Regions from separate parts of the Paenibacillus sp. FSL K6-1230 genome, predicted to be linked through region 3. Evidence: a T-box and tRNA genes for the amino acid it is inferred to sense, from the RefSeq annotation. Region 3 holds a T-box; the other regions hold tRNA genes.
What was found. A T-box is a leader RNA that pairs with one kind of tRNA and senses whether it is charged. The one in region 3 lies ahead of leuS (leucine--tRNA ligase), so its partner is inferred to be a tRNA-Leu.
Positions count from the first base shown of each region.

Region 1: it encodes a tRNA-Leu, which carries the amino acid that the T-box ahead of leuS (leucine--tRNA ligase) is inferred to sense. The anticodon was not compared.
Region 2: it encodes a tRNA-Leu, which carries the amino acid that the T-box ahead of leuS (leucine--tRNA ligase) is inferred to sense. The anticodon was not compared.
Region 4: it encodes a tRNA-Leu, which carries the amino acid that the T-box ahead of leuS (leucine--tRNA ligase) is inferred to sense. The anticodon was not compared.

Region 1 is NZ_JBBOCK010000001.1:1,292,459-1,296,664, forward strand. Features, by position in the region: gene MKX74_RS05620 (hypothetical protein) at 1-600, opposite strand, end outside; gene MKX74_RS05625 (hypothetical protein) at 643-849, opposite strand; gene MKX74_RS05630 (urease accessory UreF family protein) at 1,130-1,828, opposite strand; tRNA gene MKX74_RS05635 (tRNA-Leu) at 2,223-2,305, shown strand; gene MKX74_RS05640 (glutathione peroxidase) at 2,414-2,896, opposite strand; gene MKX74_RS05645 (Nramp family divalent metal transporter) at 2,996-4,206, opposite strand, start outside.
Region 2 is NZ_JBBOCK010000001.1:1,860,060-1,864,265, reverse strand. Features, by position in the region: gene MKX74_RS08240 (CobW family GTP-binding protein) at 1-97, shown strand, start outside; gene MKX74_RS08235 (permease) at 235-1,227, shown strand; gene MKX74_RS08230 (TIGR03943 family putative permease subunit) at 1,277-2,245, shown strand; tRNA gene MKX74_RS08225 (tRNA-Leu) at 2,347-2,431, opposite strand; gene MKX74_RS08220 (hypothetical protein) at 2,682-3,194, shown strand; gene MKX74_RS08215 (carboxymuconolactone decarboxylase family protein) at 3,395-3,727, opposite strand; gene MKX74_RS08210 (hypothetical protein) at 3,880-4,113, opposite strand.
Region 3 is NZ_JBBOCK010000001.1:4,187,343-4,191,548, reverse strand. Features, by position in the region: gene MKX74_RS18455 (CvfB family protein) at 1-385, shown strand, start outside; gene MKX74_RS18450 (class I SAM-dependent DNA methyltransferase) at 649-1,422, shown strand; T-box leader at 1,504-1,756, shown strand; gene leuS (leucine--tRNA ligase) at 1,975-4,206, shown strand, end outside.
Region 4 is NZ_JBBOCK010000001.1:4,002,004-4,006,209, reverse strand. Features, by position in the region: gene MKX74_RS17665 (IS3 family transposase) at 22-906, opposite strand; gene MKX74_RS17660 (hypothetical protein) at 959-1,084, opposite strand; gene MKX74_RS17655 (hypothetical protein) at 1,322-1,516, opposite strand; gene MKX74_RS17650 (hypothetical protein) at 1,740-1,910, opposite strand; tRNA gene MKX74_RS17645 (tRNA-Leu) at 2,185-2,270, shown strand; gene MKX74_RS17640 (hypothetical protein) at 2,726-3,832, shown strand; gene MKX74_RS17635 (PocR ligand-binding domain-containing protein) at 3,981-4,206, opposite strand, start outside.

The sequences.
Region 1 (4,206 bases), 2.9 Mb from region 3:
GTAACCGGGATATAGTCGGCGAATGCAATTCGGGCAAATGTCATGTGTGCAGTCGACATGAGTATGCTTGAACAGGTAATCCTCAAGAGAGAGCCAATGATTCGCTTCGTCCTTGATGGATTTGCACACAGCGCAGACAGGCAGCATGTCCTGAACATGCTGATGGCTACTCATAGCAGTTAAGGCCTCCACCAACCAGCATTCTCTGTTTTTATAGTCTGTAATATTCGTATGGGAAATGACAAGTCCGCTGATCTTCAGGGAATGTGGCTCAATGAATGGGGTTATTTCAAGCAGGAACCAATCATTCCCTGCGCAGTGTCTGCGAAAGTATTCCTGTCTGTGGAAGTGGAGATCTCCTTGACTGACGTCACGAAAGCCTTTGCGAAGTAGCAGATCATCACCCTTGTGCTGCCAGTGTAGATACTGGAAGTAGTCCTGGCCCGCCCAATCAAAATTTGCAGGTCTGCCGTTGTGCATTCCGGCAATGATCCAGGCTTGATTCGCAGCGTGAATAATCCCTTGCTTATCAGTGGCCACCACTTGACTACGCAAGGAATGAATGGCATCCTCCAGAGACAATGCCTTGGTTCTGACCAATATCGTTCACACTCCCCTACCTGTAGTTGCGAGACATGACCCTTAGTCTTGGTCTAACATATGTATGCCTAGTATTTCGATAACCTGCTGCCTATATCGGTTCGCTTTTCTTGTGCCGTGAATCAGATTGGACAGGCGGGAGGGGGGGATTCCGTATTGCTTGCAAAAGCTTTGTTGATCAAGCTGTAGCTCCGCAAGTCTACGCTTAATAGCCCATCCCAGGGCAGTGACAGGTTTTCGATTATTCATGAAGATTCGCCCCTTATGATTTTCCAAGATCGAACGCTATACTATAATTCATGGTAAAACAGGCATGATTTAACCTTTTACGTCATTATACACTTGTTTAAGTGTTCTTACAATCTTAAATTACTTTGATAAGGTACTTTTGGTGACGTTATTAAGTCCTTGGATGAAAAGGAATACAAAGATAAGAACTCCTGCCGCAGGGGAGAAGAGCGGTAGGAGTTCTTTGGGATGAGGGGATGTATTTGGTCTTTCCGGGGCGACATTGTAGATGTTGCTTACTTTAGCTCGTCTGCATGTGAGCGTTCTGCCGTATAGGCAGCAGCATGTGCGCTGTGGAGATGGAATGGGGTACTACAGGACGCTGGAATTCAGCAGGGTCCAGGTCTTTGATGATATTCCACTCCGATTCAACCTCCTCCAGCATCTGCCGAGCTGTGGCTCGCGTCTTGTCCGGTGCGATGTTCAGACGTCTGGCGGCATTAAATATACAGGAGCTCACAGCAGCATCCAGATAGCCAGTAACAGCTTCGTTCTGATCAACCTCTAGCTGGAAATTAATCCATGCGTGGACTGTGGCAAGTGTTCCAGCGGCTTTATAACGATGTAGACAGGCTTCAAACTCCTCGAATTGGATCCAAGGATATAGTGCCTTGGCAAGCTTGATCAGCTTGGAGGAGGATAATGCATTGGCATCCTTGGCGTGGTCGCTTTGCTGAGAGTAGAGCATCTTGTCGATCAGCGCAATCTTCCAGCCATCCTGCTGTGCGGTGGCGGTGTAGATCCCCTTGATGGCCATCCCATCTGTTCTCACCAGATTACATAGGAGGTGATCCCGCATATACTCATGTACTTCTTCAAGCGTCTTGATCTGTCCTGAAGCGACCCTGGCATACAGAATATAGGCTTGTGAGTGGCCGCATGCTGGGGTTGTAGGGTTTAACAGATGAGCATAATCAAGCAATCGACTACTCTTGCTCATGGGGGCTCCCTCCTTAGGTTTGATTTACCTGACAACTCGCTATCCATGTTACTCTCTGTTTATATAGTAAAGTTTTCAACACTTATATTTTTGTGTGATGTATTCTATCATTTAAGTGAAGATTTCATTGCTTCCTTTGCTTTATGGAGTTTATTTTTACATAGATATAAAGACTTTGTCAATATAAAAAGCCATATTTTAGTGATTTATCTACCTTTTAAGTTACATTTTATAACATATAAATTACATAAAGGTAACATTTGTGATTCGACGTTGCATAGATCAAACATTTCACTTGCTGGATTTATGTAAATTGATGATTTAATTATGAATTAGAGGTTTACAAACTCATGAATAAGGAGTATAATAAATCTGTTGCCATTAAATAATACATGCGGTCGTGGTGGAATGGCAGACACGCTATCTTGAGGGGGTAGTGGGCGTATGCCCGTGGAGGTTCGAGTCCTCTCGACCGCATCCTGATTTAACAACAGAAGTAAGAACCCTTGTTCATTGAACAAGGGTTCTTTTTTTTGCCTTGAAGGAAGACTCTCATATCGAGGAATAGTGACGATCACGTCGGACCTATTGTTCTAGTAGCTGCCGGATATCGGGTATGATGTCAGCTGGTGGAGTATTTGGCGCAAATCGCTTGATGACATTCCCGTCGCGACTGACCAGAAATTTGGTGAAGTTCCATTTGACTGCCTTGGAGCCGAGTAGACCGGGGGCCGCGGATGCCAGGTGCTTGAAGAGGGGATGAGCTCCATCGCCGTTCACTTTGATTTTCTCAAACATAGGGAATGTGACTCCATAGTTAATCTGACAAAACTCCTGTATGTCATCGCTTGACCCCGGCTCTTGATTGGCGAATTGATTACTCGGGAATCCCAGAACCTCCAGACCCTGCTCATGAAGCTCGTTGTAGAGCTCCTGTAATCCTTGAAATTGGGGCGTGAAGCCGCATTTGCTGGCTGTATTGACAATCAGGAGTACCTTGCCCCGGTACCGGGATAGATCCACGGTCTCTCCTTTTAATGAAGTGGCAGTATATTCATAAATACTCATCGTAATCTCCTCTCCGTGTGGAATTTCCTCAGTTACTATCATAAATTCATGACAAATCTTTAGCAAGCTTTCCCATACCCCCTAAGGATCCTCAGCTATTTAGCCAGCGAACACCTGATAGACGAGAATGACATTCAGGGTGATAATGACGGCTGCAATTATCCAGGCTAGTATATTCTCCCAGCGTCTATTCACGAATTCGCCCATCTTGCTGCGATCACTGGTGAAGCGAATCAGTGGGATGATCGCAAAGGGCAGCTGCAAGGACAACACGACCTGACTAAGCACGAGCAGCTCCTCAGTGCCTCGCTCGCCTGCGATCGCAGTGACGATGACGGCAGGAATAATGGCAATTAATCGTGTCACCAAGCGGCGGAACCATGGAGGAAGACGCAGATTCAGAAACCCTTCCATGACAATCTGTCCAGCTAAGGTACCCGTAACCGTGGAATTCTGACCGGAAGCCAGCAGTGCAACACCAAAGAGGATACTCGCCATCGTTGTTCCTAGCAGTGGTGTCAGCAAATAATACGCGTCACTAATTTCTGCGACATTCGTCATACCTTGAGCATGGAAGACAGCTGCCGAGACAATCAGTATCGCTGCATTAATGAATAGTGCAAAAGTAAGGGCAATCGTGGAATCGAGTGTTGCATATCGAATCGCTTCTCGTTTGCCGGCACTGGAGCGCTCATAGTTGCGTGTCTGCACGATAGAGGAATGTAAATACAGGTTATGGGGCATAACCGTAGCCCCCATGATTCCAATGGCGATATAGAGCATACCTGATTGAGTCAAAATGTCTGTGTTCGGGATGAATCCATTTAGTACTCCACCCCAAGCAGGCTGTGACAGGAACAGATCAATTCCGAAGCACGCGGCAATGGTAGCCATCAACACAATGACCAGAATTTCAAGAGAACGGAAGCCCTTGTTCTGGAGCAACAAAATAAGCATGACGTCGAAGGCGGTAATGATAACTCCGTACAGAATCGGGATACCAAGCAGCAGCTTGAGTGCGATAGCTGAGCCAATGACTTCTGCCAGATCCATGGCAGCGATGGCTAATTCACACATGATCCACAGCAGCATGACAATCGGGCGGCTATAATGCTCCCGGCAAGCCTGCGCCAGATCTCGGCCTGTAGCAATTCCTAATTTTCCGGATAGGCTCTGCAGCAGAATCGCCATCAGATTGGAGATTAAGATCACAGATAGCAGACTATAGCCGAATTGCGAGCCGCCAGCAATATCGGTCGCCCAGTTGCCTGGGTCCATATAGCCGACAGCTACCAGATAGCCCGGGCCTG
Region 2 (4,206 bases), 2.3 Mb from region 3:
AACCTCCTACCAAGGCGACTATTATCTGGTCATTATCGGCTTCGAGCTGGATGAGAACTCCTTATTGTCAGAGTGGAAGACGAGCGTTCTCAGTTGATAACCTTAGCGTACACGCTCCAATCAGCGCTGTGCGCTATTTTGTTAATTTCATGAAATCGCTCATGTCTTCACAATCCCCGAATAAAAATGGTTATAGGATACTCTCTTACTCTACTCTATTTCAGGAGGCCCTGCATGAATGCTTCAACGGTGTATAAGACGCTCCCCTTCTTTTTCGTCATGATATTTCTGATTCCTGCTCTGACCGTCTGGTCTCACGACAGTAATCTTCTCGTACATCCGCAGCTACAGCATATCAAGACCATTTTTATCGGGATTTTTCTAGAGGCGCTGCCCTTCATATTATTAGGAGTGCTTCTGTCGTCACTGCTTCAGATCTTTGTGAAAGAGCAGTGGATTCGCCGCCTGCAGCCCAAAAATCCAGTGATTGGCGTGCTGCTCGCATCCTTGCTTGGAGTCATTCTCCCCATATGCGAGTGTGGCATGATTCCTGTCGTACGCAGATTGATGCTGAAAGGGATGCCTGCCTACATGGCGGTGACCTTCATACTGAGCGGTCCGATTCTGAATCCTGTCGTGTTTATGGCCACTCTCATGGCATTTCGCGCACATCCTGAAGTGGTATGGGGCCGAATGGGACTGGCACTGGCGGTCTCGGTCTCTATAGGCCTTATCATCTACTTACTGTATTCTGGCAACCCCCTGAAGCAATCCTTGCAACGATTTCATGCACAGACCGGATCAGAGAGCTCTCATGAGCACTCTAGAACATGGGACAGCTTCTTCGTGCATGCGGGCAATGAATTGATGGAGATGGGCAAATATTTGGTACTGGGCGCCTTCGTCACTGCGTGTATTCAAGCCTTCATTCCACGTGATGAGCTATTAGATCTGGGGAGTGGCTCGCTCTCCTCATATTTGTTCATGATGGGATTCGCCTTCATACTGTCACTTTGCTCTACCTCTGATGCATTTGTGGCATCCGCTTTTACGCACTCTTTTACTATTGGACCGCTCGTTTCTTTTCTCGTACTTGGACCCATGCTGGACTTCAAAAGCCTGCTGATGCTGCTGGCCACGTTCAAGCTCCGATTTGTGGCTGTTCTTAGTCTCCTGCTCCTGATCTTGATACTTCTGGGGTCGATGGCTATCGATATTCTCGTCTAACACTGCCTGTATAAGAACGATATGCACACTTAGGAAAGGAGAAGCTCGTATGGCCCTTCATGCCAAAGTCCGCATCCACTATTTCAGCCGGTCACTCCTGCTGATTGCTCTAGCCTGCTACATTACGCACCTGAATGAGACCCAAGCCTTACACTATTATCTGGCTCCAAATATGCAAAAGCTGTTACTGCTTTGTCCTGTGCCGCTATGGTTCATTGCTATCGGAATGCTGTGGCATACCCTCACGGGAGGCAGGGAGAAAATTTGTGACTGTGAGCACCCAATGCCAACAGGATTATTCAGGAACGTGAACGTCTATGGTCTATTTGTAGTCCCACTATTATTCGGATTGCTCTTGCCTGATCAAGCACTAGGCAGCGGCATGGTTGTGAAAAAAGGAATGCTGTACTCCGTCCCAGCTCCGGAACTTCTGGATACACTCCAACGAGAGAGTGGTTCATCAGATCCAATTGTTCCAACTGCTCCAGACGTCCCCGGGCAGCAACAGAGCCTGAACCCAGTAGCTAGACAACAGAATCTGGACAAATTGTTCGTAGCGAAGGATAAATACTCCATAGAATTCGCTGAATTAGCTAAGCGACTCTATACTTTACCAGTGATTGATGTTGAATCCTCCATTTTCTCGGAGACGATCGGTGCTATAGATATGTATAAGGAAGAATTTCAGGATAGACCCATCTCGCTGAAGGGCTTCGTCTATCGGGAAGAGGGCATGGGATCGAATACATTCGTGATCAGCCGCTTTCTCATGATGTGCTGTCCTGCTGATGCCATGCCGTTCGGCGTACTGGTCGAAGGGGACAATGCCGCCGTCTTCCCCGAGGATACGTGGGTAGAAATTGAGGGGGCTATTAAGACCACATCCATGAACGGCAAGGATACCCTCAGCATTCAGGCAGCACAGATCCGCATGATTGAGGAGCCTGCATCGCCATACATTTTCACAAACCCCGATTCAGTAGCGGAATTTGATAGTCGATATAGTCAATTGAAATGAACAACCCTCCACAATTCCTGTTAACACTGCTTGGATTGCAATGAAGCACAAAGAAGCACTTGAATGATCCTAAAGGATCAATTCAAGTGCTTCTTGATTGATGCGGTCGAGAGGACTCGAACCTCCACGGGGGGTTAGCCCACACGGACCTGAACCGTGCGCGTCTGCCAATTCCGCCACGACCGCGTATCAGACTGCTATTGCAGCGACAAGATAGATCATAACATGCAGTACAAATTGAGTCAATACATATTTTAAAAATTACGAATTCCCTGCGAATCTCTAACACATAACCCAGATCTCTAGCACATACCCAGAAATTTTCATGCCTTTTATGCATTGAGACTTGATTTTATGCATATGAACGAGTTAAAATAAGAACATAAGTTCCCTGACAGGAACACTCACACAATTATTCCCAAGGTGGTGACTTGCTATGACAGTCGTTACACAGGAAGAATTATCATTAGTTCGAAGCTATCTGTTTCTTCTCTTTATCCAAAAGGTATTTGAACGAGACAGTCATATATTGGAAGAAAGCGGACTACTTAAGACACCCGGCTTGTATGTAGAATTAGTACACGCTGGAGCTGACCGGACTGGCATTTTAATGTCCGAAGTGAAGCATGAATTCAGGAAGCGTTCCATTGCCGTGCTGGAGATTCACCAGGATGAGCGACTGATTAGGGCCGCCTATGAAGCACATGGAGAGCAGCACGAGCTTAGCATCCCCATGTCGGAATTCCGTATGGAGATGTATGAGCGAATGCGGGCTTATCTAGGTCTGAGCACTTCGCTTCCCACCACCTCATCCTTCACGGGAACGAGTCCTCTAAGTCCGGCACCCCCTGTCCAATCCGAATCCTTTACGGGACGCCGCAAGCGTCTCGTCAAGCAGCCTTCTTATTCAGCCAGCTCCTGGAAGCGACCTGCTGCTGCCCAGGCATGACAAGGCTGTCCTCAAGGACTGCAGTGCTCTTCTTTGTACAGTAAGAGTACTGCAGCTATTTTGTATTTGTCACAAGTAGGTGGATCGATATAGGGAATTATCACCAAGCACATACAAACGACAATAAGAGCTGGCAACACCAGCTCTTATTCATTATATAGACTACGATTGTCATTCACTGCTTAATTCTACAATTCACATTACTGCTTAATCGCTTGCTGCACTCTAAGCGCCCCTTGACTCATGGCATGTCCGCCGCCAACCGCACCTGCGACAGCAATCGTTTCCATAATTTCCTGTTCGCTAGCTCCCTTGGAGCGTGCCTCATTCACATGATAGAAGGTACATACCTCATTATTAGCGAACATACCGATGCCTAACGCGATCAGTTGCTTGGTCTTTGCATCCAATGCACCACTCGCGAAGCACTCACCAGTGAATTGGTGGTAAGCATTGACGACCTCTGGCAGACTGTGTGCCAGCTCACTGATCTGATCTTTATATGCGTGGACCTTCTCCTCCATCACCTTCACCGTGCTGCACATCCTCTCGTTATTCTTGTGGCTGTCTTAGGTTATCCCCATACAGTCACAAATATGCCGAGCCTATATACAGCGTATATGGGACTTTCCTGTACTCCATTGGTGAGATGCGGGTTCTTGAGATCTGACCAACTGTGTAGGATCTATGACTCCCCTTGATTTTGCTCGAACATCTCGGGGCGGGGCTCACTGAACAACTGCACAGTATATGTTCTCGGTACACGTGCCACATTCCGATTCGGCCTCCGAATCAGGATATCCTGATCGTCCCATGCCAGTACGGTACCAACTACATCGTTGGCTTTGACCCCATCACGGATGACTCGCACCTTACTACCTGCGACCCGCAGTGCATCCAGTTCTTCTTCACTAATCACATTCTTCCCTCCCTTTACTGCGTAATAGAGACCGCACCAGCCCTAACGGTGTTCTCTATGTTACGAATAACCTGCAAAGACCTGAAAGAGACC
Region 3 (4,206 bases):
GGTGCTTGGATTCGGAGCCATTGGTATGATCCACTCCTCCGAACGGAGCCGCTTGCTTCGTCTTGGTGAGCAGGTTAAAGTACGGGTTACGCACGTACGGGAGGATGGAAGAGTTAATCTGGCTATGGCTCCGCGCAAGGAAATTGGCAGGGATGAAGACTCGGAACGCCTGCTTGCTTTCTTGAAGGAACGTCCAGGTGGCGGTATGCCGTATTCCGATATGACTCCTCCGGATATCATCAAGCAACGGTTTGGAATTAGTAAATCGGCGTTCAAGCGAGCGATCGGCAAGCTCATGAAAGAAGGCATCGTCGTTCAGGAGGAGAATTGGACTTACCTGAAGGACAGGCTGCCGAAGAAGGAAGGCAAAGGGCAGGATTCATAACTTACGGTTACGCAGTCACTGTCATACAGGAGATGTATGTATTGTTTTTTTAGGCTCGATCTGAAATATCAGCTGTTGACATGAAGTGCGAATAATGTGCAGGCAGAGGAATGCTGTAGAATCAGCGGTTCATCCTGAAGCACCATTTGGACTTGACGGCGCTGATATGAGGATTGGGCCTTCCGTATGATGAATGCCAATGAAACGAAATGAAGCTCCCCAAGCCAACCAGCTTGGAGAAGGTATAGAAAGTGCGGTGTAATATGGCTTCATACCGAAAATTTGCCTATGTGTATGACGAATTAATGGAGGATATGCCTTATCCGGACTGGCTTCGTTTTGCTAGAGAGGCCTGGGATCGATTTGGAATGCCCCACACGGTGGCCGAACTCGGCTGCGGTACGGGTGCCATTACGATTCCCTTGGTCCACTCTGGCTTCGAGGTTGCGGGAATTGACTTGTCCTCGGATATGCTCGCCGTAGCTCGGCAGAAGATGGAAAACACCCCGCAAGGACAGCGTCTCTTCAGGCAAGGGAGTATTCGCTGGCTGCAACAAGATATGCGGGACTGGACGCTTCCAGAGTCAGTTGATACGGTAATATCCTTTTGTGATTGCCTGAACTATCTGCTGCAGGAGGATGATATTCGTGCTACCTTTGCCCGGACCTATGCTGGTCTCAAGGAAGGCGGCACTTTCCTCTTTGACGTGCACCATCCCCGTACGTTCAGGCGTTATGATGAAGAGCAGCCCTTTGTGCTGGATGATAAATCCATTTCTTATATATGGACCTGTGAGCTGGAGGACGCTACCTGCGAGATTGAGCATCATCTGAGCATTTTTGCCAGAACGGACGACAAGCGCGGGGATCTGTACCAGCGGTTCGAGGAGATTCATCTACAGCGTGCCTATGATCCTGATTGGATGAAGAGTGCACTCCTGCAGGCAGGGTTTCGCGAAGTACATATGTATGCGGATTTCGAATGGAAGCAGCCGGATGAAGAGACGGCTCGTCTGTTCTTTGTTGCTGTAAAGTGATCGAATTGATTGACTTTATGGATACTTTTCAACTATAATAAGGCGAAAATTAGTGCTGTCTAACGTGAAGCACTATAGCATAGGTAATCCATGATGAGGATTAGTAATTCACACTGGACATAGCAGAGAGTCGGCGTATGGTGCAAGTCGATTGTCAGTAATGAATGAACTCACCTCGGAGATATACGGTCAACGCAGGCACAGATTTTCACTGTGCACAGTTAGTAAATCGTATCGGCGCACCGCCGTTATCAGGTGTAAAGGGAGCGAACAGCGAAGCACGCTGGACGCTAACTAGGGTGGTACCACGGGAATTCAACCTCTCGTCCCTAGCGATGAACACGCTAGGGATGTAGAGGTTTTTTTTATAGATGATAGGGTATTTAAAGTTCCCAGCGGAGCTGAACCACTCGATCATCGAGAAAAATTTTCGCTAAATGAGGTCTGTCTTCAGGGGAAGTACGTCCGATAGACGTAATTTCTTCTGAATTTCAGTGAGTACGGCCTGTCATGCGACAAGAGTAAGTGTACATTGTTGGAGGAGGAAATAAGATGAGCGACACGACACAGGCGAAGCACGGCTATCAGCCACAGCAGCTTGAACCGAAATGGCAGACTTATTGGGAGGACAACCATACCTTCCGTACCGGAGAAGAGGCTGGTAAGCCTAAATTCTACGCACTGGATATGTTCCCGTATCCTTCGGGCGCAGGGCTTCATGTAGGCCATCCAGAAGGGTATACAGCTACAGATATAGTATCGAGATACAAGCGGATGAAGGGCTACAATGTACTTCACCCTATGGGTTGGGATGCCTTCGGTCTGCCTGCTGAGCAGCACGCACTGGATACTGGAGAGCATCCACGGGACATTACCGTGAAGAACATCAATAACTTCCGCCGTCAGATTAAGTCTCTGGGCTTCTCGTATGATTGGGATCGTGAGTTCAGCACGACGGACCCGGATTATTACAAATGGACGCAATGGATCTTTATTCAGCTTTATAAGCGGGGCTTGGCCTATGTGGCTGAGGTTCCGGTGAACTGGTGTCCAGCCCTGGGCACGGTGTTGGCAAATGAAGAGGTTATCGACGGCAAGAGTGAGCGCGGAGGTCATCCGGTCATTCGTAAGCCGATGCGTCAGTGGATGTTGAAGATTACGGCATATGCTGAGCGACTGCTGGAGGATCTGGAGGAGCTTGATTGGTCCGAGAGCATCAAGGACATGCAGCGTAACTGGATCGGCAAGTCCACAGGAGCAGAGGTTACCTTTGCTATCGATGGACATGATGCACAGCTTACAGTATTTACTACTCGTCCGGATACACTTTTCGGCGCAAGCTATTGCGTATTGGCTCCAGAGCAGGAGCTTGTGGCGCAAATTACTACAACGGAATACAAGGATGCGGTGCAGCAATACGTGGATAAGGCAGCGCACAAGAGTGATCTGGAACGTACGGATTTGGCCAAGGAGAAGACGGGTGTATTCACAGGAGCTTATGCTATTAACCCGGTTAACGGCAAGAAGCTCCCGATCTGGATTGCTGATTATGTACTGGCTGGCTATGGTACTGGGGCAATTATGGCTGTGCCTGGACACGATACACGTGACTGGGAATTCGCTAAGCAGTTCAATCTCGATATTGTAGAAGTCGTGTCTGGCGGAGACATCACTCAGGAAGCCTATGCGGGCGATGGAGAGCATGTGAACTCGGAATTCCTGAATGGCATGAAGAATGAAGAAGCCATTGCAGCCATGATTGCCTGGCTGGAGGAGCAAGGCGTAGGAACTGGCAAGGTCACCTATCGTCTGCGTGACTGGCTGTTCAGCCGTCAACGTTATTGGGGAGAGCCGATTCCTGTGCTCCATCTTGAGGATGGATCAATGAAGACGGTCCCTGAGGATCAGCTTCCACTTGTTCTGCCAGATGTGGAGCAGATCAAGCCGTCGGGAACGGGAGAATCTCCGCTGGCGAATGTGAAGGAATGGGTAGAGACTGTTGACCCAGAGACGGGTATGAAGGCACGGCGTGAGACCAACACGATGCCGCAATGGGCTGGAAGCTGTTGGTATTACCTGCGCTACATTGATCCACACAATGATAAGGAGCTTGTCTCCAAGGAGAAGCAGCGCGAATGGCTGCCTGTTGACTTGTATATTGGCGGTGCTGAGCACGCGGTCTTGCATTTGCTCTATGCTCGTTTTTGGCATAAGGTGCTGTATGATATCGGTGTGGTTGAGACGAAGGAGCCTTTCCATAAGCTCGTTAACCAGGGTATGATTCTGGGCGACAACAATGAGAAGATGAGTAAGTCCCGTGGAAATGTTATTAACCCTGATGATATTGTTAACGCCTACGGTGCGGATACATTACGTGTATATGAAATGTTTATGGGTCCATTGGAAGCTACCAAGCCTTGGAATGAAAAGGGCGTAGAGGGAATCCATCGTTTCCTTTCTCGTGTATGGCGTCTGTTCATTACTGACGCTGGTGAGCTGAATGACAAGATTACTGACGAAATCGGCAGTGATGAGTTCAGACGCACATGGCACAAGACTGTGAAGAAGGTTACAGAGGACATGGAGCATCTGCGCTTCAATACCGCCATCAGCCAGCTCATGATCTTTATCAATGATGCATACAAGGCTGAGACGTTGCCTCGTGCCGCGATGGAGAACTTCTTGCAGTTACTCTCCCCGCTGGCTCCGCATATTGCTGAAGAGCTGTGGGAGCGCTTGGGGCATCAAGAGAGCATCACGTATGTGGCCTGGCCGCAGTATGAT
Region 4 (4,206 bases), 190 kb from region 3:
TAGTGGACATTGAAAAAACACCTAAGCTAGAAACTGGCGTCGGTACTCTACCGGCGTCAGTTTGTTTAATTTACGCTGTGGTCGTCTTCGGTTGTAAAAACGTATGTATTTCTCAATTCGTCTTTGTGCCTCTGCCAGATTTCGTATATCATAGGGATAGAGTCCTTCCGTTTTGAGATGCGAGAAGAAACTCTCCATGGAGGCGTTGTCTAGGCAATTGCCCCGGCGAGACATGCTGATTTGGGCGCCAACCTTTGGCAGCATGTCGTGGTAAGCATGAGACGTGTACTGGAACCCTTGGTCGCTGTGAACGACCAATCCGGTCACGTCTTTTTGCTTTGCAAATGCCTTGGCAAAGGTCTGGAGGACCAGCTCATTGTCGTTACGTTCGCTAAGTTGGTAGGCCACAATCTCGTTATTGAATAGGTCTTTGACTGCTGAGAGATACAACCAGCGTTCGCCTACCCGGTATTGAGTCACATCCGTCACCCATTTCTGGCTTGGTTTTTCGGCTGTGAAATTTCGCTTAAGCAGATTATCAGCTACACGCTCGGCAGCCTGGTATGTCATATTAAATCGACGTTTCCGGCGAATGCTGGCTTGAAGACCGAGCTTTTGCATAAGGCGCAGCACCTTCTTGTGATTCATCCATACACCTTCATCCTGCCACAAGAACAGCTGGATCTGCCGGTAGCCATACCTTCCTTCGTAGCGTTTATACACCGTGCGGATGAGTCGTTTAGCACCGGCGTCTGGGTCGTTGTTCTTCCGCTTCAAATATGCGTAGTAACCACTTCTAGAGACGCCAAGGAGTTGGCAGTATTCAGCTACTTGGCCGATGTCCGCTGCTTGCTCAATGAGCTTGAAGCGCTGTTCTTTCCCTCCCGCATCCAGATTTCCAAACACTTTTTTAGCATCGTATTCTCCCGTTTCAACTGCTGAACATATCGCTCCTGATCTAAATATTCTTTCCGCCTTCCTCGTTGATCTGCCGATACGTCCACTTTTCCTCTACGTGCAGGCGAATTGCCTCCACCTTGAGTTCCTCGGAATACGTCTTAAACTTTTGACCTTTAATAGCCATTAAAAATGCACCCCCTAGAAATTCATCGGTTAAACCAAGGGGTTTTTCCAATGTCTATTCTAAGGGGTGCACTTCAAATGTCTGTGGCGGTGTTTTGCTGTCTAAAAGAGGGCTAGGCTGGTATATCCGTTGTGCCTGCCTATAAACTCCTATAAAGCCTGTAGATGCCTGTACGCGCTTGTGGCGCCATGTAGCAACCGAGACCCATTCTGGTTGATAAGTAAGCCTAAGGGGGCATTATTCCTCCTCAGCTTCATGCTGGGTGTGCTTGCCACTAAAATCCTCTGCGAGCTTCTCCATTCCCTTGTTGACGGCTTCGTCAATCATATCGGTTGCTGCTGGACGGCTGGGGTCTACATCAGGGAGCTCATTGAAGCCTGGAGCTCGCTCCTCCAATGGCTTGTCATTCTCATGATCAGAAGCTTTGCTCATCTAGATACACCTCGTTTCTTCGAAAAGAACTGTTTGTGATTCAAGTGATATTGTAAGTGAGCCAACACTTGAGCCTGTATTGGGGACAAGTAATAAGTGAGACAACATGAAGTAATTTTTCGCTGACTTCACGATTCGCTATATGATGCTATTAACCCCATTCTTGATCTTGAATCAAAATGAAGCCGGAGAAGTTGTACCTCTCCGGCCAGGTCTTTCGTGCTTATCTGTGTTCAACTCGGTGTTCAACCAAATCGATGGTGCCCAGCACCAAATGGGCCAGACCAAATCCAAGAATGCCAGTGGCGGCGAGCTTGTACTTGCTTGCAAGCAGTACGGCTCCCGAGGCAGACACAACGGTACCAAGAACGGTTGGAACTAACCCTTCACGCATACATAACACTCCTCACAGATCAGAATGAAAGACAGCATTATTGTGTGTTTAAGCGTAACAGGATATGCGTGGTTGTTTTTTGTGTGAAGTTTGAATTTGTTGTTGGATAAATGTCTCAGGGTCTCCGCAAATACAGGATTTTTCAAAGGACTGAAAAAACACTTGCAAACATCTCTAAATTATCGTAAGATATGTTGGTGACCGAAAAACGGATATGAATTAAAAGCCTTCCAATTATTGCTTTGGATATAAGCGGAAGCATATATGATTTTATGCCGGGGTGGCGGAATTGGCAGACGCACAGGACTTAAAATCCTGCGGTAGGTGACTACCGTACGGGTTCGACCCCCGTCCTCGGCATCATATTTTATCGAAAGAATCCCTTGAAGTTCAAGGGATTCTTTCTTTTTTTAGTCGGAAACCTACAACACTGGGAACAAGCACTTTTTTACCGTTGGGGACGGATTGGGGACGAATTTTTGGATCGAAGACGTCAAGATGAGCTTTCGTTTTATGACTAAGCTTTTTGTTAACATAAGCATTAGTGTCTGTGATCACCTGAGGTGCATGACGAAGTCGACGAGGACGAAGAATAAGAAAAAGAGGCGTTTGGAGGATTACAGGAGATATTTAGAAGTGACCTTAAGAGCTCTGACGGCTAACGCTGTCAGAGTTTTTGTGCGTTCGTTTGAAAACCATTATAAACAAATATGCAAAATTACAGTATATTTTTATAGATCAGCAAGTATATGTTTAGACAGTAATTCAGAACTTGTCTATCATACATTCATATACCATGTGAAGAGGGGAATACAATGTATAAAAGTCTCGTGTCATTGATGTGTACAGTATCGTTGTTTCTGGCATTCTTTCCTGCTACGGCAGGCGCTGAGCCTGTTGGGATGCTAAGAGGTCAGGTTATTCAGACAGGAAGCCATCCGACTAACCCCATAGGAAAAACGAGTACTGTTACGGATAATGATTTCTCAACCTTTTTTAATTTGCGTTCTGAAATCGAAAGCCGGACTGTGAATGATTTTTTGATCTATCAGTTTTCTACTCCGGTTGATATTACTGCATATAAACTATATATAGAAAACTATAACAAATATACTTTAACTTTTATATTTTATGATTCCGCAAACAAAGAAATCACCAGATTCAGGCAGACCATTTCAGGGGATAATGGAATTTATCCTTTTGCCAAATCTATAGAAGGCGTAAAGAAAATGGTGGTATGGAACTCGGTAAAGACCAACCCAACCCTAAAAGTCTTGGAATGGGACGTATATAATATTCCTGTTGAAAATCCAACTACATTGACTGCTTCTGGCGGTGATCGTCAGGCAACACTGACATGGGATCAGGTTCCCGAGGCCGATTCTTATACGGTACGCTATGGTACAGAACCTGGAAAGTATACCGAAACGCTGACAGTAACGAAGGACAAATTTGAGGGTCTTGTTATCCCAGAGCTAACGAATGGGATAACATATTACTTTAACGTCATTCCAATTGTGAATGGAGTGGAATTTCTTCCTTCTAATGAAGCCTCAGCAACCCCAGAAGATTCAGAAGCTGAGGAACCGACAACACCGGGAGAGCCAGGAACTGAGCAACCAGGAACAGGGGAACCAACGAATCCAGAGGAACCTGGAACTGAGGAACCAACAGTGCCAGAACAACCATCCGGCAACCGAGCTATCTTGGTAGTCACAATGACGACTGGGCTGGAGAAGGAATTCGATCTGAGCATGAAAGAAGTAAACGACTTCATTGCCTGGTACGAAGCAAAGCAGGCCGGATCAGGAAAAGCCTCCTACGCCATCAATAAGCATGATAATAACAAAGGTCCATTCAGCAGTCGTAAGGATTACATTTTGTATGATCGTGTGCTGACCTTTGAGGTAAGTGAGTATTAATATAAATCCTGTCATAGAGCTACTGTGCTTTCTAGGGCTTCACCAGCTAATGCCGGTGGAGCTCTTTTGTTGATAAAAGTACTAGTATTCGCATATAGAGCAGGGGGAACGTGGGCCACTGCTTTTTTTGGGGAAAGACTGTAGACCCCTACCGAACAGATTTCTCCTGAATGTACTTGCGATAGAGGGCAGGCGTGATCTCCTCGAACTTTTTGAAGATTTTGATAAAATAACCTGATTCATTGAATCCCAGCTCATCACTGATCTGTGCGACGGGCATGTCGGTGACCTCTAGCAATTGCTTGGCCCACTTGATCTTCAGCCTTGCCAGATAAGTTGTGAAGTTCTCGCCAGTCTCCTTAGCGAACAACCTG